DNA from 3 places in the Kitasatospora sp. Xyl93 genome. Region 3 is predicted to be linked to each of the others. Evidence: riboswitches for the same ligand, from Rfam matches in the RefSeq annotation. Region 3 holds a riboswitch; each other region holds the start of a gene.
What was found. Region 3 has a riboswitch for S-adenosylmethionine ahead of ACZ5GH_RS09530 (aminotransferase class V-fold PLP-dependent enzyme). Riboswitches for the same ligand answer to the same signal wherever they lie in the genome.
Positions count from the first base shown of each region.

Region 1: another riboswitch for S-adenosylmethionine. It lies ahead of thrC (threonine synthase); the one in region 3 lies ahead of ACZ5GH_RS09530 (aminotransferase class V-fold PLP-dependent enzyme).
Region 2: another riboswitch for S-adenosylmethionine. It lies ahead of ACZ5GH_RS03920 (IclR family transcriptional regulator); the one in region 3 lies ahead of ACZ5GH_RS09530 (aminotransferase class V-fold PLP-dependent enzyme).

Region 1 is NZ_AP029185.1:4,531,722-4,541,329, reverse strand. It holds gene ACZ5GH_RS20400 (copper homeostasis protein CutC) at 1-232, opposite strand, end outside; gene ACZ5GH_RS20395 (hypothetical protein) at 339-1,295, opposite strand; gene ACZ5GH_RS20390 (PadR family transcriptional regulator) at 1,292-1,675, opposite strand; gene ACZ5GH_RS20385 (HD domain-containing protein) at 1,742-2,497, shown strand; one part of gene ACZ5GH_RS20380 (IS5 family transposase) at 2,523-2,877, shown strand; one part of gene ACZ5GH_RS20380 (IS5 family transposase) at 2,877-3,409, shown strand; gene ACZ5GH_RS20375 (hypothetical protein) at 3,664-4,020, opposite strand; gene groL (chaperonin GroEL) at 4,135-5,757, opposite strand; gene ACZ5GH_RS20365 (cold-shock protein) at 6,093-6,296, opposite strand; gene ACZ5GH_RS20360 (MoaD/ThiS family protein) at 6,830-7,108, opposite strand; gene thrC (threonine synthase) at 7,135-8,415, opposite strand; SAM riboswitch class I at 8,432-8,567, opposite strand; gene ACZ5GH_RS20350 (glucosyl-3-phosphoglycerate synthase) at 8,714-9,608, shown strand, end outside.
Region 2 is NZ_AP029185.1:917,298-926,905, forward strand. It holds gene ACZ5GH_RS03890 (hypothetical protein) at 1-273, shown strand, start outside; gene ACZ5GH_RS03895 (hypothetical protein) at 298-699, shown strand; gene ACZ5GH_RS03900 (NAD-dependent epimerase/dehydratase family protein) at 739-1,824, opposite strand; gene ACZ5GH_RS03905 (DUF362 domain-containing protein) at 1,812-3,392, opposite strand; gene ACZ5GH_RS03910 (hypothetical protein) at 3,275-3,928, opposite strand; gene ACZ5GH_RS03915 (threonine/serine exporter family protein) at 4,129-5,382, shown strand; gene ACZ5GH_RS03920 (IclR family transcriptional regulator) at 5,496-6,209, opposite strand; SAM riboswitch class I at 6,411-6,553, opposite strand; gene ACZ5GH_RS03925 (DUF7144 family membrane protein) at 6,700-7,128, opposite strand; gene ACZ5GH_RS03930 (HEAT repeat domain-containing protein) at 7,355-8,026, shown strand; gene ACZ5GH_RS03935 (MerR family transcriptional regulator) at 8,030-9,037, shown strand; gene ACZ5GH_RS03940 (MFS transporter) at 9,144-9,608, shown strand, end outside.
Region 3 is NZ_AP029185.1:2,216,279-2,225,886, forward strand. It holds gene ACZ5GH_RS09505 (C40 family peptidase) at 107-1,144, opposite strand; gene ACZ5GH_RS09510 (NYN domain-containing protein) at 1,356-2,708, opposite strand; gene ACZ5GH_RS09515 (hypothetical protein) at 2,924-3,187, opposite strand; gene ACZ5GH_RS09520 (rhomboid family intramembrane serine protease) at 3,388-4,215, shown strand; gene ACZ5GH_RS09525 (Lrp/AsnC family transcriptional regulator) at 4,212-4,493, shown strand; gene ACZ5GH_RS09530 (aminotransferase class V-fold PLP-dependent enzyme) at 4,497-5,861, opposite strand; SAM riboswitch class IV at 5,913-6,031, opposite strand; gene trpD (anthranilate phosphoribosyltransferase) at 6,141-7,217, opposite strand; gene ACZ5GH_RS09540 (response regulator) at 7,335-7,760, opposite strand; gene ctaE (aa3-type cytochrome oxidase subunit III) at 8,157-8,777, shown strand; gene qcrC (cytochrome bc1 complex diheme cytochrome c subunit) at 8,965-9,608, shown strand, end outside.

The sequences.
Region 1 (9,608 bases), 2.3 Mb from region 3:
CCCGGGCGCACAGCTCGTCCACGTCACCCGGGGCGAAGCCGTCCCGGATCCGCAGCATGACCCGCAGCGGGAGGCCGACGGCGGCCCGGATCCGGCCGAAGTCCTCGACGGACGGGGTGAGGCCGTCGGCGGCCATGTCGGTGACCAGTTCGAGCCGGTCGGCGCCGCCCGACTCGGCGGCCTGGGCGTCCTGGGGCGTCAGCGCGATGACTTCGAAAATTGGTCTAGACATATTCGACAGACTGCCACATCCACCGGCCCCCGGCGACCCCCGGGGACGACCGAGGGGGCCGATCCGGTCACGCCGGAACGACCCCCCCGGATCTCGGGTCACACGGTCACACCGAGCCGGGGCCCGCCGCCACCGCCGCCCGTCGGCCGAACCGGTGCACCGCCACCGCCAGCAGCGCCAGCACGGCCACCGTCGGCGCCGCCGCCGGCAGCAGGTGCGAGACCCCGCGGGACTCCCGCCAGATGTTGAACAGGCAGCCGGGCCCGGTCAGCACCAGCATCGCCACGCCCATGGCGGCCAGCCCGACCCGCCCGCGCAGCCCGGCGAAGGTCAGCAGCAGCGGGGCGACCAGCATCACCACGAACCAGCCCAGGTCCCGCGGGAAGGTGGTGTCGTCCCAGCTCTGGGCCACCGCCAGCAGCCCGCCCACGGCCGCCGAGGCCAGCGCCAGGGCGCCCGTGCGCCAGGTCGGCCGGGGCAGCAGGTCGGTCGGCGCCGCGACCAGCAGCAGCGCGGCCACCACCAACGGCAGCGAGGCCATCCCGATGTAGCCGCTCCACCACAGGTCGAAGGACGAGTCCCAGGCGGCGGCCACCAGGTCGTACAGTCCGACCGCGCCCAGGATCAGCGCGCTGCCCCGCACCGCCGCCCACCGTCCGAGCAGCACCGCCACCAGGAGCAGCGCGGCGGCCACCGGCCGGGAGAACAGCTCGGCGTAGGCGCCGTAGGAGTCGTCCCAGGAGAGCCGGTTGGCGACCCGGTACGAGGTGGTCAGCCAGGCCAGCAGCATGGCGCCGGCCACCGCGCCGGCCAGCATCGGCGCGACCAGCGCCAGCAGCCGCCCGGCCGCCGAGGCGCCGGTCAGCCCGAGCCGCACCCGCAGCCCGTACACCGCCAGGCCGAGGACCTCCCGGGCCACCGCCAGCCGGCCGCCGGCCGCCGTGGTGTCGGCGAACACCTCGGCCAGCTCCTCGCCGCGCTCGCGGCGGTACCGCGCCGGGTAGAGCTGGAGTGCGGCCCGCAGCACCGCCGAGGGCGCCGCACCGATCGCGGGCGTGCTCATGAGAGGCCTCCCCCCGTCGCGGGCCGACCCTGCGACCCGGTCCTTCCCGGCAGCATCGACCGGATCCTGGTCAGTCGGCGCTCGGCCTCGGTGGCGACCGCCCGCAACCGCTCCGCCTCGGCGGCCAGCGCCGTCCGGCCGGCGTCGGTCAGCGCGTAGCTGCGCCGGGCACGGCCGTCCACCACCTCCTCGGCGGCGACCTCGATCAGGCCCTGGCCCAGCAGCCGGTCGAGCGCCCCGTAGAGCGTGCCGGTGCGCATCTTGACCCGGCCGTCGGAGATCGCGGAGATCTCCTGGATGAGCGCGTAGCCGTGGCGCGGGGCGTCGGCCAGCGCGGTGAGCAGCAGCAGCGTGGGCTCCTGCATGGAGCGTTCTGTCATACGACTACATATATCGTCAACCTACCTATAGGTCCAGTGCCCGGCCCGACCGCCACAATGGTCGCCATGCCGACCGCCGAGCCCGACCGCGCCACCGCCACCGCCACCGCCACCGCCACCGCTGAGCACGCCTCCGCCACCGCTGAGCACGCCTCCGCCACCGCCGAGCACGCCCCGACCGCCGAGGGCCCGCTCACCGAGGAACTGCTCGCCGCCTGGACCGCCCTGCTGCACCGCTGCGGGGCCGCCGTCGACCCCGAGCCGTACGGCCGGGAGCTGCTGCGCCGCTGGTCGGAGCCGCAGCGCCGCTACCACACCGCCGCCCACCTGCGCGCGGTGCTGCGGCACGTCGACGAGCTGGCCGGGCACGCCGCCGACCCGGAGGCGGTCCGCCTCGCGGCCTGGTTCCACGACGCCGTCTACCGCCCCGACCGCACCGAGAACGAGGAGCGCAGCGCCGCCCTGGCCGTCCGCGCGCTGACCGCCGCCGGGCTGCCCGCCGAGCGGGTCGCCGAGGTCGAGCGCCTCGTGCTGCTCACCGTCGGCCACGACCCCGCCCCCGGCGACCGCAACGGCGAGGTGCTCTGCGACGCGGACCTGGCCGTCCTCGGCGGCACCCCCGAGGCCTACGCGGCGTACGCGGCCGCCGTCCGCGAGGAGTACGGCTTCGTCCCCGCGCCGGACTTCACGGCCGGCCGGGCCGCCGTCCTGCGCCGGCTGCTCGCCCTGCCCGCGCTCTACCGCACCCCCGCCGCCCGCGAGCGCCTCACGGCGCCCGCCCGCGCCAACCTGACGGCCGAGCTCCGGGAGCTGGCACCCTAGGCCGTGTCTCATAATTGATCTTGTGGTGGGTCGTGGAGAGATAACGGATGCGGCGTGGGCTCGGATTGAGCCGTTGTTGCCGCAGCGGGACGGGGCCGGGCGTCCTTGGCGGGATCACCGGCAGGTGGTCAACGGGGTGCTGTGGCGGCTGCGCACAGGTGCCCCGTGGCGCGATCTGCCCGAGCGGTACGGTCCGTGGCAGACCGTCTACCGGCGCTTCGCCCAGTGGGAGAAGGACGGAACCTGGGCCACACTCCTGCGTGAGATCCAGGTCCGCAACGACGCGGTGGGCACCGTGGAGTGGACGGTCTCGATCGACTCCACGGTCGCCAGAGCCCACCAGCACGCGGCCGGCGCCCGCAAAAAGGGGGCCAGTCCGAGGACGAATCGGATGATCCGGCAGCAGTTGCGTGCCGCGAGGCGCTCGGCCGGTCCCGGGGCGGACTGACGACCAAGATCCACCTGGCGGTCGACGGTCGGGGCCTGCCGCTGTCGATCGTGCTGAGCACGGGCAACACGGCCGACTGCACGATGCTGCCCACCGTCCTCGACGCCATCCGCGTCCCACGTCTCGGGAGTGGGCGGCCAAGGACCAGGCCCGACCGGGTCGTGGCCGACAAGGCGTACTCCTCCCGGAAGATCCGCCGGCTGCTGCGGCGCCGGCGGATCAAGGCGACCATCCCCGAACGCCGGGACCAGATCGCCGGCCGCGCCCGCCGCGCAAGCCGCGGCGGGCGCCCACCTGCCTTCGACAAGGCCGCCTACAAGGGGCGGAACGTCGTTGAGCGCTGCTTCGCCAAGCTGAAGCAATTCCGGGCAGTGGCAACCAGGTTCGACAAACTGGCCAACCGCTACCGGGCCGGCGTCGTCCTCGCCTCGCTGATCCTGTGGCTGCGAGCCGAGGAGCAATGACCCCCGCCAAGATCAATTACGAGACACGCCCTAGGGCGTGTCTGACAATTCCCGCCGGGTGCGCGACGCTCCCCCAGCCTTTGGCCGGGAGGTACCCCCAGGGCACAAGCGCACCTCGCCGCGTTGTCGTCGGTCGCCAATGGCCCCCAGCCTTCGGCCGGGAGGTGCCCCCACGGCAGTGGCTCCCTCCTCCGCCTTGCGATGCACGCACCCCAACGCCGCGCCCTGATCCGACGCGAATTGTCAGACGCGCCCTAGGCGAGCTTGCCGACCGGCGCCACCACCGCGCCCTGCTTGCCGCAGACCCAGTGCGGATCCGGCCCCAGCTCGGGCTCCACGCTCAGCGCGTGCGGGTCCCCGTCGGCCGCGCAGTCGGCGCACAGCGGCCAGCGCCCGTACGCCTCCAGCAGTGCGTCCTGGACGTCCTGGGCGACCAGCCCGAGCACGTAGTCGGTGCCGTCCGGCCACTGCTCCAGCCACCAGCGGCGGTGGGTGACGGCCTGTTCCACCAGCGAGACGACGGCGGCGTCCGCCACGTCCCGCGCGGTGAGGTCGGCCAGGATCAGTGCCCGCGCGTTGTGCAGGGCGGTCTCGATGTCATCGGCAGCCATCCGTCCATCCTCTCCCCAACTCCCCCGAACGCCGAAACGCCGTGTGGGCGGCCCCCCGAAGGGAGCCGCCCACACGGACGTTGGAACCAGCCGATCCGATCGGAGCGATCAGGATCAGAAGTCCATGTCACCGCCCGGCATGCCGCCGCCGGCGGCCGCGGCGGCCTTCTCCGGCTTGTCGGCGATGACGGCCTCGGTGGTGAGGAACAGCGCCGCGATGGAGGCGGCGTTCTGCAGCGCGGAGCGGGTGACCTTGGCCGGGTCGATGATGCCCTCGGCGACCAGGTCGACGTACTCGTTGGTGGCGGCGTTCAGGCCGTGACCGGCGGGGAGGTTGCGCACCTTCTCCACCACGACGCCACCCTCCAGGCCGGCGTTGGTCGCGATCTGCTTGATCGGGGCCTCCAGCGCGACCTTGACGATGTTGGCACCGGTGGCCTCGTCGCCCTCCAGCTCCAGCTTGTCGAAGGCGACACCGGCCTGCAGCAGCGCGACGCCACCACCGGCGACGATGCCCTCCTCGACGGCGGCCTTCGCGTTGCGGACGGCGTCCTCGATGCGGTGCTTGCGCTCCTTGAGCTCCACCTCGGTGGCCGCGCCGGCCTTGATGACGGCCACGCCGCCGGCCAGCTTGGCGAGGCGCTCCTGGAGCTTCTCGCGGTCGTAGTCCGAGTCGCTGTTCTCGATCTCGGCGCGGATCTGGTTCACGCGGCCCGCGACCTGCTCGCTGTCGCCGCCACCGTCGACGATGGTGGTCTCGTCCTTGGTGATGACCACCTTGCGGGCGGTGCCCAGCAGGTCGATGCCGGCGTTCTCCAGCTTGAGGCCGACCTCCTCGGAGATCACGGTGCCACCGGTGAGGATGGCGATGTCGCCGAGCATGGCCTTGCGGCGGTCACCGAAGCCCGGGGCCTTGACGGCGACGGACTTGAAGGTGCCACGGATCTTGTTCACGACCAGGGTCGACAGGGCCTCGCCCTCGACGTCCTCGGCGATGATGACCAGCGGCTTGCCGCTCTGCATGACCTTCTCCAGCAGCGGGAGCAGGTCCTTGACCGAGCCGATCTTGGAGTTGGCGATGAGGATGTACGGGTCCTCGAACGTCGCCTCCATGCGCTCCAGGTCGGTGGCGAAGTAGGCGGAGATGTAGCCCTTGTCGAAGCGCATGCCCTCGGTGAGCTCGAGCTCCAGACCGAAGGTGTTGCTCTCCTCGACGGTGATGACGCCTTCCTTGCCGACCTTGTCCATGGCCTCGGCGATCAGCTCGCCGATCTGGGTGTCGGCGGCGGAGATGGAGGCGGTGGAGGCGATCTGCTCCTTGGTCTCCACGTCCTTGGCCTGGGCCAGCAGCTGGTCGGAGACGGCCGCGACGGCCTTCTCGATGCCGCGCTTCAGGGCCATCGGGTTGGCGCCGGCGGCGACGTTGCGCAGACCCTCGCGAACCAGGGCCTGGGCGAGCACGGTGGCGGTGGTGGTGCCGTCACCCGCGACGTCGTCCGTCTTCTTGGCGACCTCCTTGACGAGCTCCGCACCGATCTTCTCGTACGGGTCCTCGAGCTCGATCTCCTTGGCGATGGAGACACCGTCGTTGGTGATCGTGGGGGCGCCCCACTTCTTCTCCAGCACGACGTTGCGGCCCTTGGGGCCGAGCGTGACCTTCACTGCGTCGGCGAGCTGGTTCATGCCACGCTCAAGGCCGCGGCGAGCTTCCTCATCAAAGGCGATGATCTTGGCCATCAGAAGTGGTCCTCCGGGACACGGTCGACTGCTCGGACCAAGGGGTGCCCGCGACGGACGGCCCTGGTGTGCGGGGGTCTTTTCCCCTACCGCTCCCGGGGGCCTCACCGACCCGGTCCGCTGTCACTCTCACGCTGTGAGTGCTAACGCCAATGATTAGCACTCCGGGTGGTCGAGTGCAAGCCCAATCGACGATCCGCGAGCCGCCGCCGGGGCCGCCCCCGGAGCCCGCCGGGAACGCCGACGGGCCCGTACGACACGCGTCGTACGGGCCCGTCGAGAAGCGAGTGGTCACCAGCCGTAGGGCCGCGCCGAGCTCCTGGGGTCGGAAGGCGTCAGCCCGCGGCGCGGACCATGTCCGCCTGCGGGCCCTTCTGTCCCTGGGAGATCTCGAACTCGACCCGCTGGCCCTCCTCGAGGGTGCGGTAGCCGTCCATCTGGATCGCGCTGTAGTGGACGAAGACGTCCGCACCACCGTCGACCGCGATGAAGCCGTAGCCCTTCTCCGCGTTGAACCACTTGACGGTGCCCTGAGCCATTCCGAACTCCCCTAGTGCTGTGCTGGGCCCTTCACGCGCCCGCAGGTCGCGGGCCCGGGTTGGTTGAAGGCCGGCCCGGGGAACCCCCCCTGGGCGCAGCCGTGCACGCCGCAACCCTCCGCGCGGGACGCCAGGCGGCTTCCGGTGAGCGGGTGATTGCGTCGACCGCCGCTGAATGTATCCGGACCGACGCCCTCTGCAACAGGGTCAACCGCCGGTAATTCCGGCAAGGCGCCGGGGGACAGTACGGGCCGAATCGGAATAATCTCGGCATTCCACGCCGGACATAGCGGACGAATTACTCAAATGTCCGCGGGAATTCTGACATCCGCCTGACATGTTTCACGGGCCGGTCCGGCGGGCCGGGCGCCCCCGGGCCGAGCACTGCGGGGGCCGAAAGGGAAACCTTGTTCCCAGCCGAGCGACACTCTACTCCGACTCGACCCGGAAATATTCCCGCAAGAATGCGAGCGGTCGCCCGCGCATACGGAGAATTCCGTACGCGCGGGCGACCGCGGGTTCTCGCGAACGGCTCAGCAGCCGCCGGCCACCGCCGGGATGATCGAGATTCCGGCGCCGTCCCCGATCGCGGTCGCCAGACCCTCGGCGAAGCGCACGTCGTCGTCGTTCACGTAGACGTTCACGAAGCGGCGCAGCTTGCCGGTGTCGTCCAGGATGCGGGCCGAGATGCCGGCGTGGTTCTTCTCCAGGTCGGCGATGACCTCGGCCAGGGTGGCGCCCTCGGCGGTCACCTCGGCGGCGCCGCCGGTGTAGGTGCGCAGGATGGTGGGGATGCGGACGTTGGCGCTCATGACTCTCCTTGCGGGGGGCGGGTGGTTCAGGCGGACGCGAGGCCGGCGGCGCGGAACGAGTCCAGCGTCGGGCGGATGACGGCGGTCATCCCGGCGTCGGAGACGGCGTCCAGGGTCTTCAGGCCGTCGCCGGTGTTGATCGCGACGGTCTCCTTGGCCGGATCCAGCTGTCCGGTCTCGACCAGCTTCTTCAGCACGCCGACGGTCACCCCGCCCGCGGTCTCGGCGAAGATCCCCTCGGTCCGCGCCAGCAGCCGGATCGCCGCCACGACCTCGGCGTCCGTGACGTCCTCGACCGCGCCGCCGGTGCGGCGGGCGATGTCCAGCACGTACGGGCCGTCGGCCGGGTTGCCGATCGCCAGCGACTTGGCGATGGTGTCCGGCTTGACCGGCTTGATCACGTCCCGGCCGGCCTTGAACGCGGCCGACACCGGCGAGCAGCCCTCGGCCTGGGCGCCGAAGACCTTGTACGGCCGGTCCTCGACCAGGCCGAGCCTGATCAGCTCCTGGAGCCCCTTGTCGATCTTCGTCAGCTGCGAGCCCGAGGCGATCGGGACCACGATCTGCTCCGGCAGCCGCCAGCCGAGCTGCTCGCAGATCTCGTACGCCAGCGTCTTGGAGCCCTCGCCGTAGTACGGCCGCAGGTTCACGTTGACGAAGCCCCAGCCCTCGCCGGCCGCGTCGCCGATCAGCTCCGAGCAGAAGCGGTTCACGTCGTCGTAGTTGCCCTCGATGCCGACCAGCTCGCCGCCGTACACCCCGGCCATGACGACCTTGCCCTGCTCCAGGTCGTGCGGGATGAACACGCAGGACCGGAACCCGGCCCGGGCCGCCGCCGCCCCCACCGCACCGGCCAGGTTGCCGGTGGAGGAGCAGGACAGCGTGGTGTACCCGAACGCCCGGGCCGCCTCGATCGCGCAGGCGACCACCCGGTCCTTGAACGAGTGGGTCGGGTTCCCGGAGTCGTCCTTGACGTGCAGCTGGGCGGTGAAACCGAGCTCCCGGCCCAGGTTGTCCGCCTTCACCAGCGGGGTCCACCCCGGGTTCAGGTTGGGCTTGGACGCCACGTCGGCCGGAACCGGCAGCAGCGGCGCGTAACGCCAGATGGAGGCCGGACCGGCCTCGATCCGCTTGCGCAGCTCCTCGGCGCCCTCGCTGCCGAACTCGTAGGCGATCTCCAGCGGGCCGAAGCACTCCAGGCACGCGAAGCTGGGGCCGAGCGGGAAGCGGGTGCCGCACTCGCGACAGGACAGCGCGGCGGCGGGGCCGAGGTCGACGGAAACGGGTGCGGCGGTGTCGATAGCCATGACGGCGAGGCCTCTCTCCTCATCTTCCCCGTGGCGCGGTCGCGACACGGGCCGGAATTGGCACCTGTCCCGCCGGGGCCTGTCGTCGACAGCCGCGCGAGAAGGTTGCCGGGACGTCAACGGGCCGTTCCCTCAGTCCCTCTGGATGAGCTTGTGAAATTGTGGTGGTACTCAGCGGCGACCCCGGTGTGCAAAGGTCCGACCGCTGTACGAAGACTGTATCCGAAGGCGTCAATCCTGAACGGGACCGTCCGCCAAGCGAGATGACATGTCCCACCGACCCGCCGAGGAGACCCCAGTGCCCGCCGAACCGACCCCCGAGCTCCTGCCGCAGGCGGCGTCCTGGCTGCGCCGCCGCTCCTGGAGCGCGGCCGACCGGCCGGTCCACACCCTCCTCGACGCCAAGCGGCGCACCGGCCGCACCGTCAGCGTGGTCCTCCCCGCCCTGGACGAGGAGGCCACCGTCGGCGACATCGTCCGCACCGTCCGCCGCGAGCTGATGGAGCGCCTCCCGCTCGTCGACGAACTCGTCGTCGTGGACTCCGGCTCCACCGACGCCACCGCCGCCGTCGCCGCCGAGGCCGGCGCACGGGTGGAACACCGCGACCTGATCCTCCCCCGCCTGCCCGCCGTCCCCGGCAAGGGCGAGGTGCTCTGGCGCTCGCTGCTGGTCACCCACGGCGACATCGTCTGCTTCGTCGACGCCGACCTGCGCGAGTTCGACCCGGCCTTCGTCTCCGGCATCGTCGGCCCGCTGCTGACCGACGAGTCGATCCAGCTGGTCAAGGCCATGTACGACCGCCCGCTGGAGTCGGAGGGCGCCGTGCTGCCCGCCGGCGGCGGCCGGGTCACCGAACTCGTCGCCCGCCCCCTGCTCAACCTCCACTGGCCGGAGCTCGCCGGGTTCGTCCAGCCCCTCGGCGGCGAGTACGCGGCCCGCCGCTCACTGCTCGAACGGCTGCCCTTCCCCACCGGGTACGGCGTCGAACTCGGCCTGCTGGTCGACGCCCTGGATCTGGCCGGACTGGACGCCCTGGCCCAGGTGGACGTCGGCGTCCGGCACCACCGCCACCAGGACGGCCAGGCCCTCGGCCGGATGGCCGCCACCATCTACCGGACCGCCCTGGAGCGCCTCGACCGCACCCACCGCCTCAAGGCCTCCGCCGACCTCGTCCACCCCCACCTCACCCAGT
Region 2 (9,608 bases), 1.3 Mb from region 3:
GTCGGCGCCCTGAGAGTCACCCGCGGCACCCTCGTCGACGGGATCTACGCCTGCCAGCTCTCCGCCGACCAGTCCCTGCTGTTCACCGCCAACCGGGGGCTGAACACGATCACCGTGTACGACTACCCGGCCAACACCGTACGGCTGCGGGTCGCGATGCCGGAGCTGCGCAGCCACCTTCCCGAACTGCCCGTCTGGACCGATCCCCGCCTGGGGTTCCACCACAGCACGCTGCTGAGCCCGCAGGCGGCCCCCGCCCGAAACCCGGCCTGAGGAAACCCGAACCGAGGAGTGCCCATGAGCGCCGAAACCCCCGAGCAGCTGAACGACGAACTCCAGGCCGGCTGGGAGCACCTGCGGTCCACCGCGGCCACGGTCGCCGAGCTCCAGACCTCGATGTGGGGCGACTGGGCGGAGCTGACCGCCGGCCTGGCCACCGGCAGGCTCCCCTGGGGGAAGGTCTACAGCGAGTACTGGAAGTTCGTCGCCGAGGAGGACCTGAGGTTCGCCATGGAGCTGAGCGGCCTCGGCATGGACTACGCCCAGCGGGTCGCGGAGGTCACCCGGGAGCACGAGCAGCGGCTGCGGGACCACCTGCGCAGGGCCGTGGAGGGGGACGTCGAGCCCCTCCCGGAGGAGACCGACGAGCCCGCGCCGAAGCCCGCCCGGCCGTCCCGCTCCAGGACCCCGAAGCGGTGACGCTCGGCCCGCCGGGCCCCCTCGGCCCGCCGGCTCTCCTCAGCCCGCCGGGTCCCCTTCCGCCAGCGGGCGGGGCAGCAGCTCCCGCGCGCCCGTCACCTCCGGGTGCGGCCGCAGCCCGGACCTGACCCGGTCCGACAGGTGCGGGCTGGTCACCAGCCAGCCGAGCGCCTCGACCAGTGCCTGCCGCGCGGGCCGCGGCCGGTAGCCGAGGCCCGCGGCCCGGTCGTGCCGGTACCAGTAGAAGCGCCCCATCGTCCGGGCCTCCGACCGGGTGGTCGCCGGGGCCCGCGCGGTCAGCACCGCGCGGATCTCCCCCAGCGTCGCCGCCAGGTACGCGCCCGTGTGGCTGGTGGTGGCCCACGGCCCCCGCGTGCCGCACAGCTCGGAGACGGTCTGGTGGATGGTCCGCCAGGCCCAGTTCTCGCCGCCGAGCAGGTAGCGCTCCCCGGGCGCCCCGCGCTCGGCGAGCAGCACGTGGCCGGCCGCGACGTCCCGGACGGAGACGATGTTGCAGCCGCCCGGGTAGGTGGTGCGCAGCGGGTCGGCCAGGTACCGGGTGATCAGCGCGTTGCTGGGCACCAGCCGCCAGTCGGGGCCGCCGACCACGATGGTCGGGCAGGCCGCCACCACGTCCAGGCCGAGCTCGGCGCCCAGGGCGAAGGCCGTCCGCTCCTGCTCCAGCTTGGTGACGAAGTAGTCCGGCAGGTACTCCTCCCCGGGCGTCCACTCCTCGTCCCGGGCGACCGGTCCGCCGGAGGAGCCGCAGGTGATGGACGACGAGGTCACCACCATCCGCCGGACCCCGGCCAGCGCCGCCGCCCGCAGCACCTCGCAGGTGCCCTCGACGTTGGCCTTGGTGAGCTCCTCCCTGCTGGCGTCCCAGTAGGCGAAGACGGCGGCGCAGTGGAACACCGTGTCGCAGCCCTCGAACCCGGGCCGCAGGCTGAGCGGGTCGCGCAGGTCCGCGTTGACCAGGGGCACGTCCAGGCCGTGCAGCTGTCGCAGGTCGCTGCTGCGGCGCACCAGCGCCCGCACCTCGTGGCCGGCGGCGCGCAGCGCGCGCACCACCTGGGAGCCGACGAGCCCGCTGGCCCCGGTGACGCACGCCCTCACGGCGTCCACCGGGAGCGCCGGTCCCGGGCCGCCGCCTCGCGCAGCCCCTGCCAGAAGCCGGCCACCGCCGGGCGCAGCGACTCGCGGAACTCCGCCAGCAGCGGGGTGCGGCTCGGGAGGTCGCCGGGCGTGACGTGCCAGAAGCCGTCCGGCCCCAGCCGTCCCGGCGGTGGCGGCACGGTCAGGGCCTGGGCGGCGACGGTCCGCAGCATCAGGGCGGCCTCGGTCAGCCGCTGGGTGGGCAGTTCGGCCGCCTCCAGGTCGTCGAGTTCCTCCCAGGGGCGGCCGATCCGGTAGGGGCGGCCCTCGTACTGCGCCTCGAAGTTGTCGAGGGTGCGGGTGAAGAAGCGCTGGTAGGAGTCCTGCACCAGCGGGTCCCTGAGCTTGGGCCGGGTGTCGGGGCGGATCACCTGCCAGGTCAGCGGCAGGGTGAACCGCTGGCGGACCCGGATGACGATCCGGGTGCGGGCGCCGCCGTCCGCCGGGAGGAAGGTGACCGATCCGTCGTCGTAGTCGGCGGACCCGTTCGGGCTTCGGACCGTCCGCCAGGAGATCCGCTGCCGCTGTTCCGCGTAGTCCACCGACTCCAGCTTGCAGACGTCGATGGGCGGGCCGCCGTAGTACGTCAGGTAGTTCGGCTGCGCCAGGTACAGGTTGCGTTCGATCTGGCGGGTGGGGCGGCCCCGGGCGTCGCGGGACACCACGTGGACCCGTCCGCCGAGGTAGTCGGTCATGTAGCTGATGGACCGGCTGACGTCGACCCGCCGGACGAATTCCCGGTACGGCGCGTTGACGGTGCGTTCGCAGCCGAACAGGATCGAGTGCCCGACGTGCCGCCGGCGCATCTGCCAGGCGTCGGCGGGCAGCGCGTCGATCACCGTCTCCAGCGGGCGCAGCAGGTCGGTGATCCGGTCGAAGTCCGCGAGGGTGTAGGCGTCCGGGTCGACCGCGAGGGAGACGTCCCGGTGGCGGAGGCCGTCCTTGGCGTTCCCCGCCCGCCAGGCGCGGACAGTGGAGGAGGCCGAGGCGGTCGCGCCGAGCACCGCGCAGAGGGTGGCGGCGGCCGGGTTGGTGTCCGCGGCGCGGATCAGCGAGGTGAGGATCCGGGAGAGCCGGGCGAGCGCCGGGTCGGTGACCTGCGCCGTGCCCGGGGCGACGTGCCAGGCGGCGACGCTGAACAGCCGGTGGGCCCACCCGTCGGGGGCGAGCCGGCGCACCGCCTCGACGAGCGGCCTCGGCGGGTTGCGCCAGCCCTGGTAGGGCGTGAGGTCGCCGTCGATCCGGTAGTCGTCCGGCAGGCCGCAGTCGTCGAGCACCCGCGCGTAGAGCGGCGACGAGGCGGGGTCGACGCCCATGAGCAGCGCGCCGACCAGGTCCGCCAGCACGCCGTCCGCCGCGGCGATCACCGTCCCCGTCCGCAGCGGTCTGCCGACCTGCGATCCGGCGCAGCCGTGGCTGCTCACCACGGCGTCGACGAGGTGGAAGTCCGGTGGGTGGGTGCGCAGCAGGTCCACGACGACCTCGGCACCGTCGCGCCGGGCGCGGTAGTGGTGGTGCTTGTCGTCCTGCGGGAGCACGCCGAACAGGTTGGCCAGGCACAGCGCGTAGCCGAACTCCGATGGGTGCTGTTCTTCGCGATGTTGATCCGGAAGCCCGCCTCCAGCCAGCCGCGCGCCATCCCGCTGCCGTGCAGCACCGAGGAGTCGGGGAACCCGGCCGGTTCGACGTCCTCCGCCAGGTCCACGACGCGGTAGGCGTTGCCCTGCGGGGTGCGCCCCGTGTAGCCGAGCCGACGGCAGGCTTCGGGGAGCCCGGGGCCGGCCAGCCAGGTGTCCGGGCCGCAGCGGGCGGCGCCGACGGCGACGTCCCGGTAGCCGCGGTCGTGCAGCAGGTCGATCAGGTGCTCCACCAGGGCGGCGTCGACGGCGGTCGCCGGATCGCCGTACCCGGAGGCGCCCGGTGCCAGCAGCACCGCGAGCGTCCCCGGCTCGCCGTGCGCCCGCTCGGCGAGCCGTTCCCAGAGACCGGCCCGGGCGACCGCCTCGGCGAGCAGGTCGGCGGCGGAGAGCGGTCGGACCCGGGTGGAGCGGGCCACGGCGGCGACGACGGTCACATCTCCCCCAACGCCGGAGGACGGTCTTCCCGCGTGCGGTCGAACCGTCACGGATTCACCGGAAGGCATCCCGAAACAGGTCCAGGCGATGCTACTGCCCGGAGCCGGGAGGCCGGGTGGGACACGCGCTCGACCGGTCCATGACCGAACAGACCGGGGCAGAGTCGGTCCGAACCGGGCAGGGTGGGACGATATCCGCCATGTCTAGCAAGTCTCCGTCGGCCCGGGTCCTCGACGCCCCGCCCGAGCCGCTCCACCGTCTGCTCCTCGACCTGGGCGAGGCCCTGCTCGGCGGTGGCCTGCCCGTCCACGACGTCGAGGAGGAACTCCGTGGGCTGGCACGGGCGTCGGGGGCTCCGGAGGCGCGGGTCGCCGCGCTGACCAACGGGCTGTTCGTCTCGCTCGGCCCGGACGGGGCCACCAGGTTCCAGCCGGTCGGCGGTGCGCTGCGGTTCGAGCAGACGGCCGACGTCCTCCACCTGGTGCACCGGCTGCGGGCGGGCGAGCTCGACGGGCCCCGGGCGCTCGCCGAGCTGGACCGGATCCGGCGGGCGCCGGCCCGCTGGCCCGCGTGGGTGGCGGACCTCGGGGCGCTGCCGGTCGGCGTGGGGGTCTGCCTCTTCCTCCAGCCGGTGGCGGCGAACGTCCTGGCGGCCGGGCTCGGCTCGCTGATCGTGGTGGGGCTGACCGTGCTCGCCCGGCGGTTCCCGTACCTGCGGCCGCTGCTGCCCGTCACGGCCGGGTTCCTGGTCGCCCTGCTGGTCCTGGGGCTCGCGCGGGCGTCGCTGCTGGACGGCCCGCTGCGGACCATCGTGGCCACCCTGGCGATCCTGCTGCCGGGCGGGCTGCTGGTCACCGGGCTGTCCGAGATCGCCGCGGGCGCGGCCAGCGCGGGCACCGCCCGGCTGGTGTCCGGCGCGGTCCAGCTGGCGCTGTTCCTCGCCGGGGTGGCCGCGGCCGCGACGGCGATCGGCATGCCGGCCACCGCGCTGGCCAACGTCCAGGTCGCCGAGCCCAGCTGGTGGGTCATCGCGCTGGGCCTGGCGATCGCGGTGGCCGGCGTGGTGGTCAACGTCCACACGCCGCCCTCGACCATCCCGTGGATCGTCGCCGTGATCGCGGTCAGCGCCACCGCCCAGGTGGCGGTGGGGTCGGCGCACGGCGCGGCGATCGGTGGCCTGGCCGGGGCGGTCGCCGCCGCGGTCGCGGCCACCCTGGTGCACTGGCTGCCGGGCGGGCCGCTCGGGCAGGTGCTCTACCTCCCGGCGTTCTGGATCGTGGTGCCGGGCTCCTTCGGCCTGTTGAACACCGCGCAGATCGAGGTCGGCAACGGCGCCCAGTCGGTCCTGGCGGCCGTCTCGGCGGTGTTCGGAGTGTCGATCGGCACGCTGATCGGCGCCGTGATCAGCCGGATCCCCCGTCCCTGCCGCGCCGGGCTGCTGTCCCGAGCCTGAGCCGTCCCGCCGGGACCGGGCCTCAGCCCTCCCGCCGGGACCGGGCCGGAGCCTCGACCCGGGAACCGGGCCCTGGGGCGCGCGGAGGTGCGCCCCAGGGCCCGGAGTTCTTCTCAGGGGTGGCGCAGGGCCTCGGTGAGGCGGTGGGCCGCCTCGACGACGGCCTGGGAGAGGGTGGCGCCGGGATGCCGGGTGAGGCGTTCGATCGGCCCGGACACCGAGACCGCGGCCACCACCCGGTTGGACTGGCCGCGCACGGGCGCGGAGACCGAGGCCACCCCGAGCTCGCGCTCGCCCACGGACTGGGCCCAGCCGCGCCGCCGTACGCCGCTCAGGGCCGTGGCGGTGAAGCGGGCGCCCTGCAGACCGCGGTGGAGGCGCTCGGGCTCCTCCCAGGCGAGCAGGATCTGGGCCGCGGAGCCGACCTTCATGGGGAGCGTGATGCCCACCGGCACGGTGTCGCGCAGGCCGGAGAGCCGCTCGGCGGCGGCCACGCAGATCCGCACCTCGCCCTGCCGGCGGTAGAGCTGGGCGCTCTCGCCGGTGACGTCCCGCAGGTGGGTGAGCACCGAGCCGGCCGCGGCCAGCAGCCGGTCCTCGCCGGCGGCCGCCGAGAGCTCGCCGAGCCGGGGGCCGAGCATGAACCGGCCCTGCATGTCCCGGCTGACCAGGCGGTGGTGTTCGAGCGCGACGGCCAGGCGGTGGGCGGTGGGCCGCGCCATGCCGGTGGCGGCGACCAGGCCGCCCAGCGTGACGGGGCCGGCCTCCAGGATGCCGAGGATCGAGGTGACCTTGTCGAGCACGCCGACGCCGCTCGTGTTCTCCATGGGTGGGGTACTCCAGTCTCAGGGCCCGGGAGCAGCGGGTCGGCGCTGCTCACCGGTGGCTCCGGGTGGGGAGCCGGGGGGTGGTCAGCGAGGACGGGCCGGGGAAGTCGGCCGATTGCCTGCGCCGGGCACGAGACGGGTACGCGAAAGGGCCGGGGCGGGAAGCGCCCGGGCGAAGGACAGCACAGAGAGCACCGTGTCTCCTCATCTTTCCCGCGCCACAGTGGCGACAGGCCGGAGTTGGCACTGACCCCGGACGGCACGGCGCGTACTTCGGACGCCGGGTCGAACGGGGAGTTGCCGGGGCTTCGTAGGGCCGGTCCCTCCACCCCTCTGGATGATTCGCCAGGAACGATACAAGACTCCCCGGGGCGCTCGGCAAGCCCCCCGCCCACACGTGCGTCCGCCTGCCGGGCGACGGGCGTCCGGCAGGCGGCGGATCGGGCGGGCGAGGGGGGCGGGCGGACCGGGCGGAGGAGTGCGCTGCCGGTCAGGCTGGCCTGTCCACCCGTCCGACGCACAGCGCCCAGATGACCAGGGCGTCGACCGCGATCAGGACGATGGCCCAGACGGGGTAGTAGGGCAGCCAGAGGAAGTTGGCGAGCATGCCCAGCCCGGCGACGACGACGCCGACGACGCGGGCCCAGACGGCGCCGCTGAAGACCGCCACACCGGCCACCACCACGACGACGCCGAGGATGAGGTGGATCCATCCCCACCCCTCGGTGTTCATCGAGTACACGTAGCTGCGGGTGACGATCAGCAGACCGTCCTTGCGGACGGCCGCGGCCCCCTGGAAGACCGCCATCATGCCGGCCGTGATCAGCATGACCCCCGCGAAGACGGTCCACCCGCTCGCGTGGGGGTACCGCTCGGGGCCCCTGGCGACGGGGCCGGCTCCGGTAGCACTACTGGCCATGACATGGGCTCCTTCGGTGGCAGCCGCCTCGCGGACACGGGGAGACGGGGGGAGGGCAGCCGGGCGGCGGTGCTCCGGGAGCGCGGGGACGTGCACCCGCGTCGGCGGAGCCCCGTATTCACGGTAAGACCGGACTCCCCATCCCGCCGCCGTGGGCCGCGTGCCCGGGTCCGCTTGACCTTGTCACGGTGGCAAGCCCTTCACTGTGGCCCAGGAGGTGGTCCTGATGACCAGGGCGGAAGAGGACACGGACACGGTGCGGGCGCTCCGGGGGCTGGCGCACGACGACCCGTCGGTGCGGCTGCGGGCGGCGCTGGCCGTCGGCACGAGCCCGCGGCCGGGGCTCGTCGGCGGGCTCGTCGAGCGGTGCGCGGTCGAACCCGAGTTCCTCGTACGGGAGATGCTCACCTGGGCGCTCACCCGGTACGAGGCGGCGGTGACCGTCCCGCTGCTGCTCGGCGAGGTCCGCTCGGAGCGCGCGCAGGCCCGGAGCCAGGCCCTGCACACGCTGTCCAAGATCGGGGACCGCCGGGCCTGGCCGGCGGTCACCCCGGCGCTGCTGGCCGACGCCGACGAGGAGGTGGCCCGCAGCGCCTGGCGGGCCGCCGTCGTGCTGGTGCCCGAGGGTGGCGAACGCGAGCTGGCCGTAGGCTTGGCGGCTCAGCTCGGACGCGGCGGACACGAGACACGGCTGAGCCTGAGCCGGGCGCTGATCGGGCTCGGGGAGGTGGTGCTGCCGGTGCTGGCCACCGCGGCGACGGACCGCGACCCCCGGGTGCGCGCCCACGCGCTCGCCACGGAACGGCTGTGGCACGACCCGGACGCCGGCTTCGAGTCGGCGATCGAGGAGGCGAAGCGCACGGTGGCCCTCGGCGGGGGCGGCCGGGAGGGACGGTAGGCAGTGTTGATCGGCGACGTCGCGCGGAGGTCCGGGGTCAGCGCCCGCATGCTCCGGCACTACGAATCGCTCGGACTGGTGCGGCCGACGGAGCGCACCGACTCGGGTTACCGCCGGTACTCGGACGAGGACATCCGGCGGATCTTCCACATCGAGAGCCTGCGGTCGCTGGGCCTGTCGCTGCGCGACGTCGGGCGGGCCCTCGACGATCCCGGCTTCGCGCCCGCGGAGCTCGTCGACGACCTGATCCGCCGGACCCGCGAGCGCATCGCGGCGGAGACGGAGCTGCTCACCCGGCTGCGCCGGATCGACGCCGCGGAACCCGCCGGCTGGGAGGAGGCCCTCCGGGTCGTCGCGCTGCTCCAGGGCCTGGAGTCGAAGAGCCCGGGGGCCCGCCAGCGCGCGGCCCTGTCCGTCGGCGAGGCCGTCCCGGTGCCGGCGGAGGCGCTGGTCGAGGCCGTCCTGGGCGAGTCGGACCCGCACGTCGCCGGTGCCCTCCGCTGGGCGCTGGCGCAGGCCGGCGAGGACGGCGCGGCCCTGCTCGCGGAGGGCCTGCGGGCACCCGCGGCCGAGGTGCGCGAACGGGCCGTCCGCTGCCTCGCCGAGCTGCCGGACGGTACGGCGACCGCGCTGCTGCGGGACGCCCTCGGCAGCCCCGACGCCGTGGTCCGCGGGTACGCGGCCCTGGCGCTCGGGGCCCGGGGCGTGGCGGAGGCCGTGCCGACGCTCATCGGCATGGTCGTCGAGGCAGTGAACGACGCCGACGCGGCCGACGCGCTGGGCGCGCTGGCGGGCGACCCGGCGCTGGCGGAGCGGATCGCCACCGGTCTGGTCGACCGCCTCGCCCACGACGCCGTCGGACCGGACGCCCGCCGGCGGCTGACCCAGGCGCTCGCGGAGGTCCCGGGGAGCACGACGTCCCGCGCCCTGGAGGAGCTGTCGCGGGACGAGGACCGTGCGGTCTCGCTCACCGCGACGTACATTCTCAAGCTGCGCGACGACACGCGGTAGTCCGTACCGCGGCCGGGGTGGGTTCCAGAGGGGCGGGTTCGATCGTGGTGGGGGTGGCGTGACAGGGGCCGGGCGGTTCCGTCGGCAGCGGCGGTTGTTCCTCTCGGTGGCGATCGACACGTTCGGCTCCGGCGTCTTCCTGCCGCTGTCGCTGCTGTACTTCGTCACCGTCCAGCACTTCCCGGCGGCCGCCGCGGGCACGGCCGTGACGGTCGGCTCGCTCGCGTCCTTCGCCGTCGTGCCGCTCTGCGGACGGCTCGTCCAGGCCCTCGGGCCCAAGTCCTGCCTGCTCGTCAGCAACGTCCTGACCGCGCTCGGGTACGGCCTGTTCTTCGCGGCGGACGAGCTGCCCGCCGTGGCGGCCGTCACCTTCCTGGTGACCGCCGCCGACCGGCTCTACGGCGCCGCCTGGCCGACGCTGGTCGCGCGGTTCGCGAAGCCGGCCGAGCTCACCGAGTGGTTCTCCGCGGTCACCGTGCTCAAGACCACCTCGCTGGGGGTCGGCACGCTGGGGGCGACCGCCCTGATGGCGCTCGCCGGCGGGCACGGCCTGCAGGCCGCGCTCGCCCTG
Region 3 (9,608 bases):
GTTCTCAGCAGGCGGCCGCAAAAGGCGGAAAAGCCGAACGCCACCCCCGCGGCGGAGGTGGCGCTCTTCACAGCTCCCGAACGAACGTCCCGGGCGTGTCGGACCGTCAGACCCGGCGGATGGTGTTGATCGGCATCGCGTCGGCCTTCATCACCTTCACCACGTCACCGGTGTGCGGCGCGTGGACCACCATGCCGTTCCCGATGTACATCCCGACGTGGTACATGCTCGGGCCGTAGATCACCAGGTCGCCCGGCTGGGCCTGGTCCAGCGACGGCACCCGGGTGCCGTAGTGCCCCTGCTCCTGCGAGGTGCGCGGCAGCGAGACGCCGGCCTGCCCGTACGCCCAGACCATCAGGCCGGAGCAGTCGAAGGTGGTCGATCCGGTGGCGCCCCACACGTACGGCGAGCCCTGCTTGCTCATCGCCTTGGCCACCGCCGCTCCCGCGTAGCCGCTGGCCGGCGGCAGGCTGCCGAGGTCCACCCGCGCGTTGCCGCGCGAGGCGCGGTCGTCCTGCGCCTGCTGGGCCCGCAGCGCGGCGCGGTCGGCGGCGCTCAGCGAGTTCAGCAGGTCCTGGGCGGCCTTCAGCTTGGTGTTGACGTCCGCCTTGGCCTGGTTGAGGTCCTTGGTGGTGCTGTCCAGCGAGGCGAGCACGGCGGCCGCCTCGGCCTTCTGCTGGTCCAGCCGGCGCTGCTGCTCCAGCAGTCCCTTGAGCGCCTCGGCCTGACTGGTGCTGGCCTGCTGGACGGTCGAGGCCTTCTCCAGGTAGCCGGACGGGTCGGAGGAGAGCATCAGCTGGACGGACGGGTCGATGCCGCCGGCGCGGTACTGCTCGCCCGCCACCTCGGCGAGGCCGCCCTGGAGCTGGGTCATCTGCTCCTGGCCGCGGGCCACCTGGTCCTGCAGCTGGTCGGCCTGCTTGCGCAGCTGGTCCGCCCGCTCCTTGGCGCCGTTGTACTTCTCCGCCGCCTGCTCCTGCTCCTCCTGGAGCTGGTCGATCTGCGCCTTGACGTCCGTCTTGTCCGGCTGCGGCGCGGCGTGCGCGGCCACCTGGGCGGAGAGCGCGACCGCGGTCGCAGCGGCAGCGGTGAGCACGGAGACCCGCGCGCGGCTCGGCTGCTTGGGACGGCGGTGGGAGGCCAAAGGGACCGGCTCCTTCTTCCTACGGGCTCACCTGATGGGATGAGATTCCGGAAAATAGGTTTGACGCCAGACCCTAGTGAAGATCTACCCGTTTTGCTACTCCCCCGATGGCGTGAACCCCGGTCCCCACGCTGACTTCACGGGACCCCCACAACGCTCCGGACGAGCCGCTGACCAGCCGTCATGCGGTCCGGCCCGCGTCCGGCGCAGGTCAGGGCCGGGCCAGCCGGTTCAGCAGCAGCACCGACGCCACCGGGCGCGCGCCCGCCTTCCGCACGCCCTCCGCGACCTCCCGGTCGGTGGACACCACCACCACCGGGCGGCCCTGCGGCTCGGCCCGGACCAGACGGCGGATCAGCTCGTCGGCCGTCTCCCCGGTCCGGCTGAACCGCACCCGGACCCCGCGCGGCGGCGCCATGATCACCGGGACGTCCAGGTCCTGCCCGTCGAACACGCAGGTGACCTCCGCCTGGGTGCGCTGGGCCAGCATCGCCAGCCCGCCCAGCAGCCGGATCCGCTGCTGCTCCAGCGGCAGCGCCGGATAGCCGGTCTTGGTCACGTTGTAGCCGTCCACCACCAGGTGCACCTGGGGGATCGCCAGCAACTGGTCCAGCAGCGCCGGATCGTCCTCGGCCAGCCCGCGCCGGGCCACGTCGTGCGGCGAGGCCGCCCCCGGCACCACGGCCTCCACCAGGTCCGCCGGGCGGATCTGGGAGACCGGCAGCGCCAGCTCCCGCTGGAGCCCCTGCGCGGACTGCAGCACGGTGTCCAGCAGCAGCCGCAGCCGCATGTCCTCGACGCTGCGCCCCTCGCGGGCCGACCGGCGGCCCTGCTCGGCCGCGTTCTCCAGCTCGGAGACCCGGTGCCGCAGCCGGCGCGCCTCGGTCTCGGCCGCCCCGCGCTCGGCCGCGGACTGCGCCCGCAGGGCCTCCAGCTCGCCGGCCACCCGACGGGTCTCGGCCTGCGCCCGGCGGGTGTCGCTCTCCAGCGACCGCACCCTCTTGCGCAGCGACTCGGCCTCCTTGCGGACGCCGTCGGACTCGGCCCGCTGCCGGTCCAGGTCCGCCCGCGCGGCGGCCCGCACCTCGGCCAGCTCGGCCTGCAGCTTCTCCACCAGCCGGGCCGCCTCCGCGGCCGCGTCCTCGGCACCGGCCCGCTCGGCCTCCTCGCCGGCCTCGGCCACCAGCCGGCTCCAGCCCGCCGAACGCACCAGGTAGGCTGCGGCCGCGACGTCCATCGGATCGGCGGCACTCGGGACGCTGCCCGACTCCAGCGCCTTCACCAGGTCCGGCTGCCCCAGGCGCAGCCGCTCCGCTATCCGCAACCGGAAGGCCGGCTCCGCCTCCAGCGCCGCCGCCAGCGCGGTGGCCGCGTACTTGGCCCGTCGCGCCGGGGTGAACTTGACGTACTGACGCAGGCTCTGCGGGAGTTCGGCCGCCGGCAGCCCGCCGAGCGCGTCCGAGGCGAGCCCGACCACGCGTCGGCGCACGCCCTCGGGCAGCGGCCGGTCGAGCCGCTCGACGGCGTGCTCCGCCGCGGGCCCGGAGGAGTCGTTCGCCGCCACGGCCGCCTCGGCCGGGGCCTCGGCCGCAGCGGGCGGAAGCCCCTGGGCTTCCCCGGGCTCCTTCGCTGCGTCCACCACGTCCTCGGCTCCGATCCTGGTCCAGCGGGGCACGGCCGCGGCCGCCCCCTGTCGTCACGCGCCGTGCGTCTTGTTCTGTATTGTCCCGTGCGGCGCGGACGGGTGCGCCGTGCACCCGCCCGCCGCGGCGACGGGGATCAGCCCTGCTCGGCGGGGGCCTGCGCCCCCTCGGCGCCCGGACGGGCCACCAGCTCGACCTGGTCCACCGCGTTGCACCAGCGGCAGCGCACCGACTCGACGGTCTCGCTCAGCACCTCGGTCTCCTCGACCTTGGACTCGCCGGCCAGGTCGAAGTGCAGGAACTCGGTCACCCGCGCGGTGCGGGTCACGTCGAAGCGGGTGAGGTTGCCGCACAGGGTGCAGCGCCAGCGCGTCTCGGCGGTCAGGGCGGGGACGGTCATCGGGGGTCCTCTCGGGTGGTCCCTGCGTGGGCTAGGCGCTCCCCCCGGAGCCCCGGCATCGGCGGCGGGAGGCGGGAATGCCCGCCCCAAGCCTATTGCCTGGGGCAACCATCGCGACCACCGGTCGCCCGAACACCGGGCTGGTCCACCTGCCGTAAACCGCCGTGTCACCCGCGCCGCCCGGAGGGATGCTTGGCCGCATGGCGCTCGCGGTCCCGGACCCCACCGCGGCCCGGGGCGGCCGCCCGGCGGCGACGGTCCCGGTGGTCAGCTACGCCCTGATCGCGCTCAACACCCTGGTCTTCCTGCTCGGCCCGGCCGCGGGCCTCAACCCGCTGTACGGCACCGGCCAGGCCCGGGTCTGCGCCGAGCAGCGGTACGAGCAGCGCTGGGGCGCGATCCCGGCCGAGGTGCTGGCCGGACGGCCGCTGACCGCCGGACAGCTGGCCGAGGCCCCCGACCCGGTGCCCGGCTGCCCGGCCGCGCCGACCCCGGGCAAGCACCCGGCCCTGTCAGTCCTCAGCGGGCTCTTCCTGCACGCCGGCTGGCTGCACCTGCTGGGGAACCTGCTCTTCCTCCAGGTCTTCGGCCCCACCGTCGAACGGCGGCTGGGCCGGGCCCGGTACGCCGTCTTCTACCTGGCCGCCGGCAGCCTGACCACGTACGGCTTCGCGCTCGCCGAGGCGCACTCGCCGAACTCCACCCGGGTGCTCATCGGGGCCTCCGGGGCGATCGCCGCCGCCCTCGGCGCCTACCTGCGCCTCCACCCCCGGGCCCGGGTGACCACCCTCGTCCCGCTGCTGCTCTTCCTGCCGTTGCGCTTCCCGGCCTGGCTGGTGCTCGGCCTCTGGTTCGCCCTGCAGTGGTGGTCGGTGCACTCGGCCGGGCCCGGGGTGGCGTACCTGGTCCACGTGATCGGCTTCTCCGCCGGGTTCCTCTACGCCTGCACCGTGGTCCGCCACCCCCCGCGACGACCCGGCGGACGCCCGATACGCTGGCGGCACCTCACAAAGGAGCCCGAACTGTGATCACCGCCATCGTCCTGATCAAGACCAGTGTCGACCGCATCCCGGAGATCGCCGAGTCCATCGCCGCCATCGACGGCGTGAGCGAGGTCTACTCGGTGACCGGGGGCTACAACCTGGTGGCGATGGTGCGGGTGCGCCGGCACGACGACCTGGCCGAGGTCATCCCGGGCCGGCTGAACAAGGTCCCGGGTGTCGCCCACACCGAGACCCAGATCGCCTTCCGCACCTACTCCCAGCACGACCTGGAGGCCGCCTTCGCCCTCGGCCTGGACGAGTAGCGCTCAGCCCTCGCGCTGAGTGTCCGCGACGCAGCGGCCGCCCTCGTTGCGGTAGTTCCAGGCCGCGCCGTCCGTGACCAGTTCCCGGACGGCGGTGAGGAAGCGGTCGACGTGCTCGTCCGGCGTCCCGGCGCCGAAGCTCACCCGGATCGCGTTCAGGCTGCGCTCGCCCGGCAGCGAGGGATCGGGCGCCCCGCACTCGGACGGGGCCACGTCCTCGTCCCCGAGCAGCGTGCGCACCAGCGGGTGGGCGCAGAACAGGCCGTCGCGCACCCCGATGCCGTACTCGGCGGACAGCGCGGCCGAGAAGTGCGAGCTGTTCCAGCCCCGGACGACGAAGGACAGCACGCCGACCCGCGCCGAGCCCTCCCCGAACAGGTTGAGCACCTTGACCTGCGGGATCGCGGCGAGGCCGGCGGTCAGGCGGGTGATCAGCTGCTGCTCGCGGGCCTCCAGCGCGTCGAAGCCGGCCTCGGTCAGCGCCCGGCAGGCCGAGGCGATCGCGTAGGCGCCGATGACGTTCGGCGAGCCGGCCTCGTGCCGCGCGGGCCCGGTGTGCCACTGCACGGCCACCGAGCCGTCGGCCTCCCGGGCCACCGTCCGGGTCGCCCCGCCGCCGGCCAGGTACGGCTCGGCCCCGTCCAGCCAGTCCGCCCGGCCGGCCAGCACCCCGGCGCCGAACGGCGCGTAGATCTTGTGGCCGGAGAAGGCGACCCAGTCGACGTCCAGCTCGCGCACCGAGACCCGGTGGTGCGGCGCCAGCTGGGCGGCGTCCAGCACCACCCGGGCGCCGTGCCGGTGCGCGGTCTCCGTCAGCTCGGCGACCGGCCACAGCTCGCCGGTGACGTTGGAGGCGCCGGTGACGCAGAGCAGCTTGGGGCCCTCGGGCGCCCCGGCGAGCGCGGCGTCCAGCGCGGCCACCGCCTCGGCCCGCGAGCGCGGCGCCCGCAGGTAGCTGACGTCCAGTCCGGCGTGCGCCCAGGGCAGCAGCGAGGCGTGGTGCTCGGTCTCGAAGGCGAACACCCGGGTGCCGGCCGGGACGGCGGCGGCCAGCAGGTTGAGCGAGTCGGTGGTGGCCCGGGTGAAGACCACCTGGTCGCCCTCGCGCAGGTCGAGGAACTCGCCGACAGTGCGGCGGCTCTGCTCGAACAGGTCGGTGGACAGCTGGGAGAGGTACCCGGCCCCGCGATGGACGCTGCCGTAGTACGGCGCGTAGGCGGCGACGTCGTCCCACACCCGCTGGAGCGCCGGCGAGCTGGCCGCGTAGTCGAGCGCCGCGTAGCCGACCTTCTCACCGCCGGCGAGCGGGACCTGGACGTCGGCGCCGAGGACCGGGAGCGGGGAGAGGACTTCGGTGACGAGGGACATGGGGATGCACTCCTTCGGGGGTAAGGGACCCCGGGAGTGCCAGTCGTCGGGTGTCCGCGCTTGTCGCACGGACGATCTGCCGTGGCGACCCGGTCCTCACCCAGGGCACCCCGCCACGGACGGAGGGTTGCCGGACAGCAAGCTGGGGCTTGGCGCTGTCACTCATGACCTGGCGAAGACTCTAGGCCGCGTCCAGCGGGCGGTCAAACGGGCATCCAGCATGCGGACAGCACCGGAGCCCGGGCCGGCGTACCCGGCCCGGGCTCCCCAACTGCCGTCTCAGATCCGGCTGGTGGCCTCCGACCAGCGCCGCAGCAGGTCCTGCGCGGCGCCCGAGTCGATCGCCTTCGCGGCCCGCTCCATGCCGGCCGCCAGCTGCTCGCCCAGCGGCGCGTCGCCGAGGTCCAGCGCGACCAGCGCGGCCGCCGTGTTCAGCAGGACGGCGTCCCGCACCGGCCCGTGCTCCCCCGCCAGCAGCCGCCGCGCGACCTCGGCGTTGTACGAGGCGTCCGCCCCGCGCAGCGCCTCGATGCCGACCAGCTCGATGCCGACGTCCCGCGGGTCGAAGGTGGTCTCGGTGACCACCCCGTCGCGCACCAGCCACACCTGCGAGGTGGTGGTGATGGTCAGCTCGTCCAGCCCGTCGTCGCCGCGGAAGACCAGCGCCGTCGCGCCCCGCCGGGCCAGCACCCCGGCGATCAGCCCGGCCAGCCGGGTGTCGAAGCAGCCGATGGCGTGCGCGGTGACCTTGGCCGGGTTGGTCAGCGGACCGAGGATGTTGAAGGCGGTCGGCACCCCGAGGTCGCGCCGGGCGGTGGCGGCGTGCCGCATCGAGGGGTGGAACTTCGCCGCGAAGCAGAAGGTGAGCCCGACCTCCTCGGCCACCTCGGCGACCCGCCGGGAGGAGAGGTCCAGCGCCACGCCGAGCTTCTCCAGCACGTCCGAGGAGCCGCTGGTCGAGGAGGCCGACCGGTTGCCGTGCTTGACCACCTTGGCGCCGGCGGCCGCCGCGACGATCGCCGACATGGTGGAGATGTTGACGGTCTTCGCCCGGTCCCCGCCGGTGCCGACGATGTCCACGGCCGGGCCGGGGATGTCCAGCGGCTCGGCGTGCTCGTACATCGCGTCGACCAGGCCGGCGATCTCCTCGACCGACTCGCCCTTGGCCCGCAGCGCGACCATGAACCCGGCCACCTGGACGGGGGACGCCTCGCCGCTCATGATCCGGTCCATCGCCCACGCGGTGGACGAGCGGTCGAGGTCCTCCCCCTGCAGCAGCGCCGACAGGATGTCCGGCCAGGTGCGGACCACCTGCGCGGGGTCGCTACCGCCGTTCGCAGGGTTCACGTTCACCATGGCTGACTCCAGCTGTTGTCGGTTCCCCGCTCCGGGGGGACGTCCGTACGGATGGAGCCAGCCTATCGAGCGAAGCGGTCGCTTCTAACCCCGTCTTTTCTAGTTGCCGGGCGGACTTCAGCGGACGGCCGGAGTCCGCTTCGCCACCCTCGCCCGCAGCAGGACGGCGGCCGCCTCGGCCAGCGCCACCGGGTCCACCGGGTGGGAGATGGCGGCGTCCGCCCGGCTCCAGGCGGCGAGCCAGGAGTCCTGCGGCCGGCCGATCAGCACCAGCACCGGCGGGCAGCCGTAGATCTCGTCCTTGAGCTGGCGCCCGAGGCCCAGCCCGCCGGCCGGGACGGCCTCGCCGTCCAGCACGCAGAGGTCCACTCCCCCCTTCTCCAGCGCCTTGAGCACCGCGGGGGTGGTCGCGCACTCCAGGTAGGACAGTTCCGGAAGATCCTCGGCGGGCCGGCGGCCGAGCGCCGTCAGCACCTGCTCACGGGTGTTGCGGTCGTCGCTGTAGACGAGGACGGTGAGCGTCTCATCGGTCGTGTACGCCATGGGCCCTGCTCCCTCAAGTGTGATCCGGACCACGTTCGCCTGATCCGGATGCTACTCCGGATCACCCGCCGCCGAGCCCCCCTCGCGCACGTTCCTCCCCGAACCGCCGCGCCCCGGGCTCACTCGCCCGGAGGACGGCCCGTCACCCGACCCCGCCCAGTCCACCCGTACGGCCGACCCGGCGCCCGCTCCCCTACCTCCTACGGCTACTCCGACCGGGCAACGACGCGCCGGGCAACGGGGTCGCGGGCCCCTCCGAGGAACCGTCAGAAAAGGGACACGCCGCTGCTCAGCCCCCGTCCGGACACCCCGTCGCCCCCCAAGCGGGCATACCGCACGCACCGGACACTCCGAGGGACACCCCCCGACGTGAAGACGGAATAAGGGACCGACATAATGTCCGTCGTGGCGACAGCAACAGCAGTAGAAACCGGGCACGCGCACGGATCGGTCAACCGGCCGAACATGGTCAGCGTCGGAACGATCGTCTGGCTCAGTTCCGAGTTGATGTTCTTCGCGGCCCTCTTCGCGATGTACTTCACGCTCCGCTCCGTCAAGGGGCCGGAGTTCTGGACCGAGAAGGCCCACGCCCTCAACGTGCCCTTCTCCTCGGTCAACACCACGATCCTGGTGCTCTCCTCGCTCACCTGCCAGCTCGGCGTGTTCGCTGCCGAGCGCGGTGACGTGAAGAAGCTCCGGGCGTGGTTCATCCTCACGTTCGCCATGGGCGCGGTCTTCATCGGCGGCCAGGTCTTCGAGTACACCGAGCTGGTCAAGAAGGACGGCCTCTCGCTGTCCTCCGACCCGTACGGCACGGTGTTCTACCTGACCACCGGCTTCCACGGGCTGCACGTGACGGGTGGTCTGATCGCCTTCCTGCTGGTCCTGGGACGGACGTACGCAGCCAAGCGCTTCACGCACGAGCAGGCCACCGCCGCGATCGTCGTGTCGTACTACTGGCACTTCGTCGACGTCGTGTGGATCGGCCTGTTCGCGACCATCTACCTGATCAAGTAACCAGCTGATCAGGTCGCTGGCCACCGGCTGCGGCCCCCGCCCTCACCGGCGACGGGCCGCTTCTGCCGGTGCCGACGCTCCCACCGACCGACCGCGCGCGCAGCCCTAGACAGGCAGCCTCGTGCCGGCCAGACCGGCCGCCGGGTGCACCCACCAGTCGACCAGATCCTGACACCGGGGTTATTCCGTGAAAAAGCTCTCCGCACGACGGCGCCACCCATTGGCGGCGCTGGTCGTCCTACTTCTCGCCCTGGCGGCAACCGGGGGGCTGTACGCCGCGTTCGCGCCCGCCGACAAGGCGCAGGCCGACGTCGCCGCGCAGTCGCTCGCGATCGATGAGGGCAAGAAGCTCTTCGCCGTGGGCTGCTCCTCCTGCCACGGCCTGAACGGCCAGGGCAGCAGTGACGGTCCGAGCCTGGTCGGCGTCGGCTCCGCCGCTGTCGACTTCCAGGTCGGCACCGGCCGCATGCCGGCCCAGCAGCCCGGCGCCCAGGTCCCGCGCAAGAAGAACATCTACACGCAGGCCGAGATCGACCAGCTCGCCGCCTACGTCGCCTCCCTCGGCCCCGGCCCGGTGACCCCGAAGGAGGAGCAGTTCACCTCGACCAACCCCGAGGACATCTCCAAGGGTGGCGAGCTGTTCCGCACCAACTGCGCCCAGTGCCACAACTTCGCCGGCCAGGGCGGTGCCCTGACCAAGGGCAAGTACGCCCCGTCGCTGGAGGGCGTGGACGCCAAGCACATCTACGAGGCCATGCAGACCGGCCCGCAGAACATGCCGTCGTTCCCGGACACCACCATGCCCGAGGAGCAGAAGAAGCAGATCGTGGC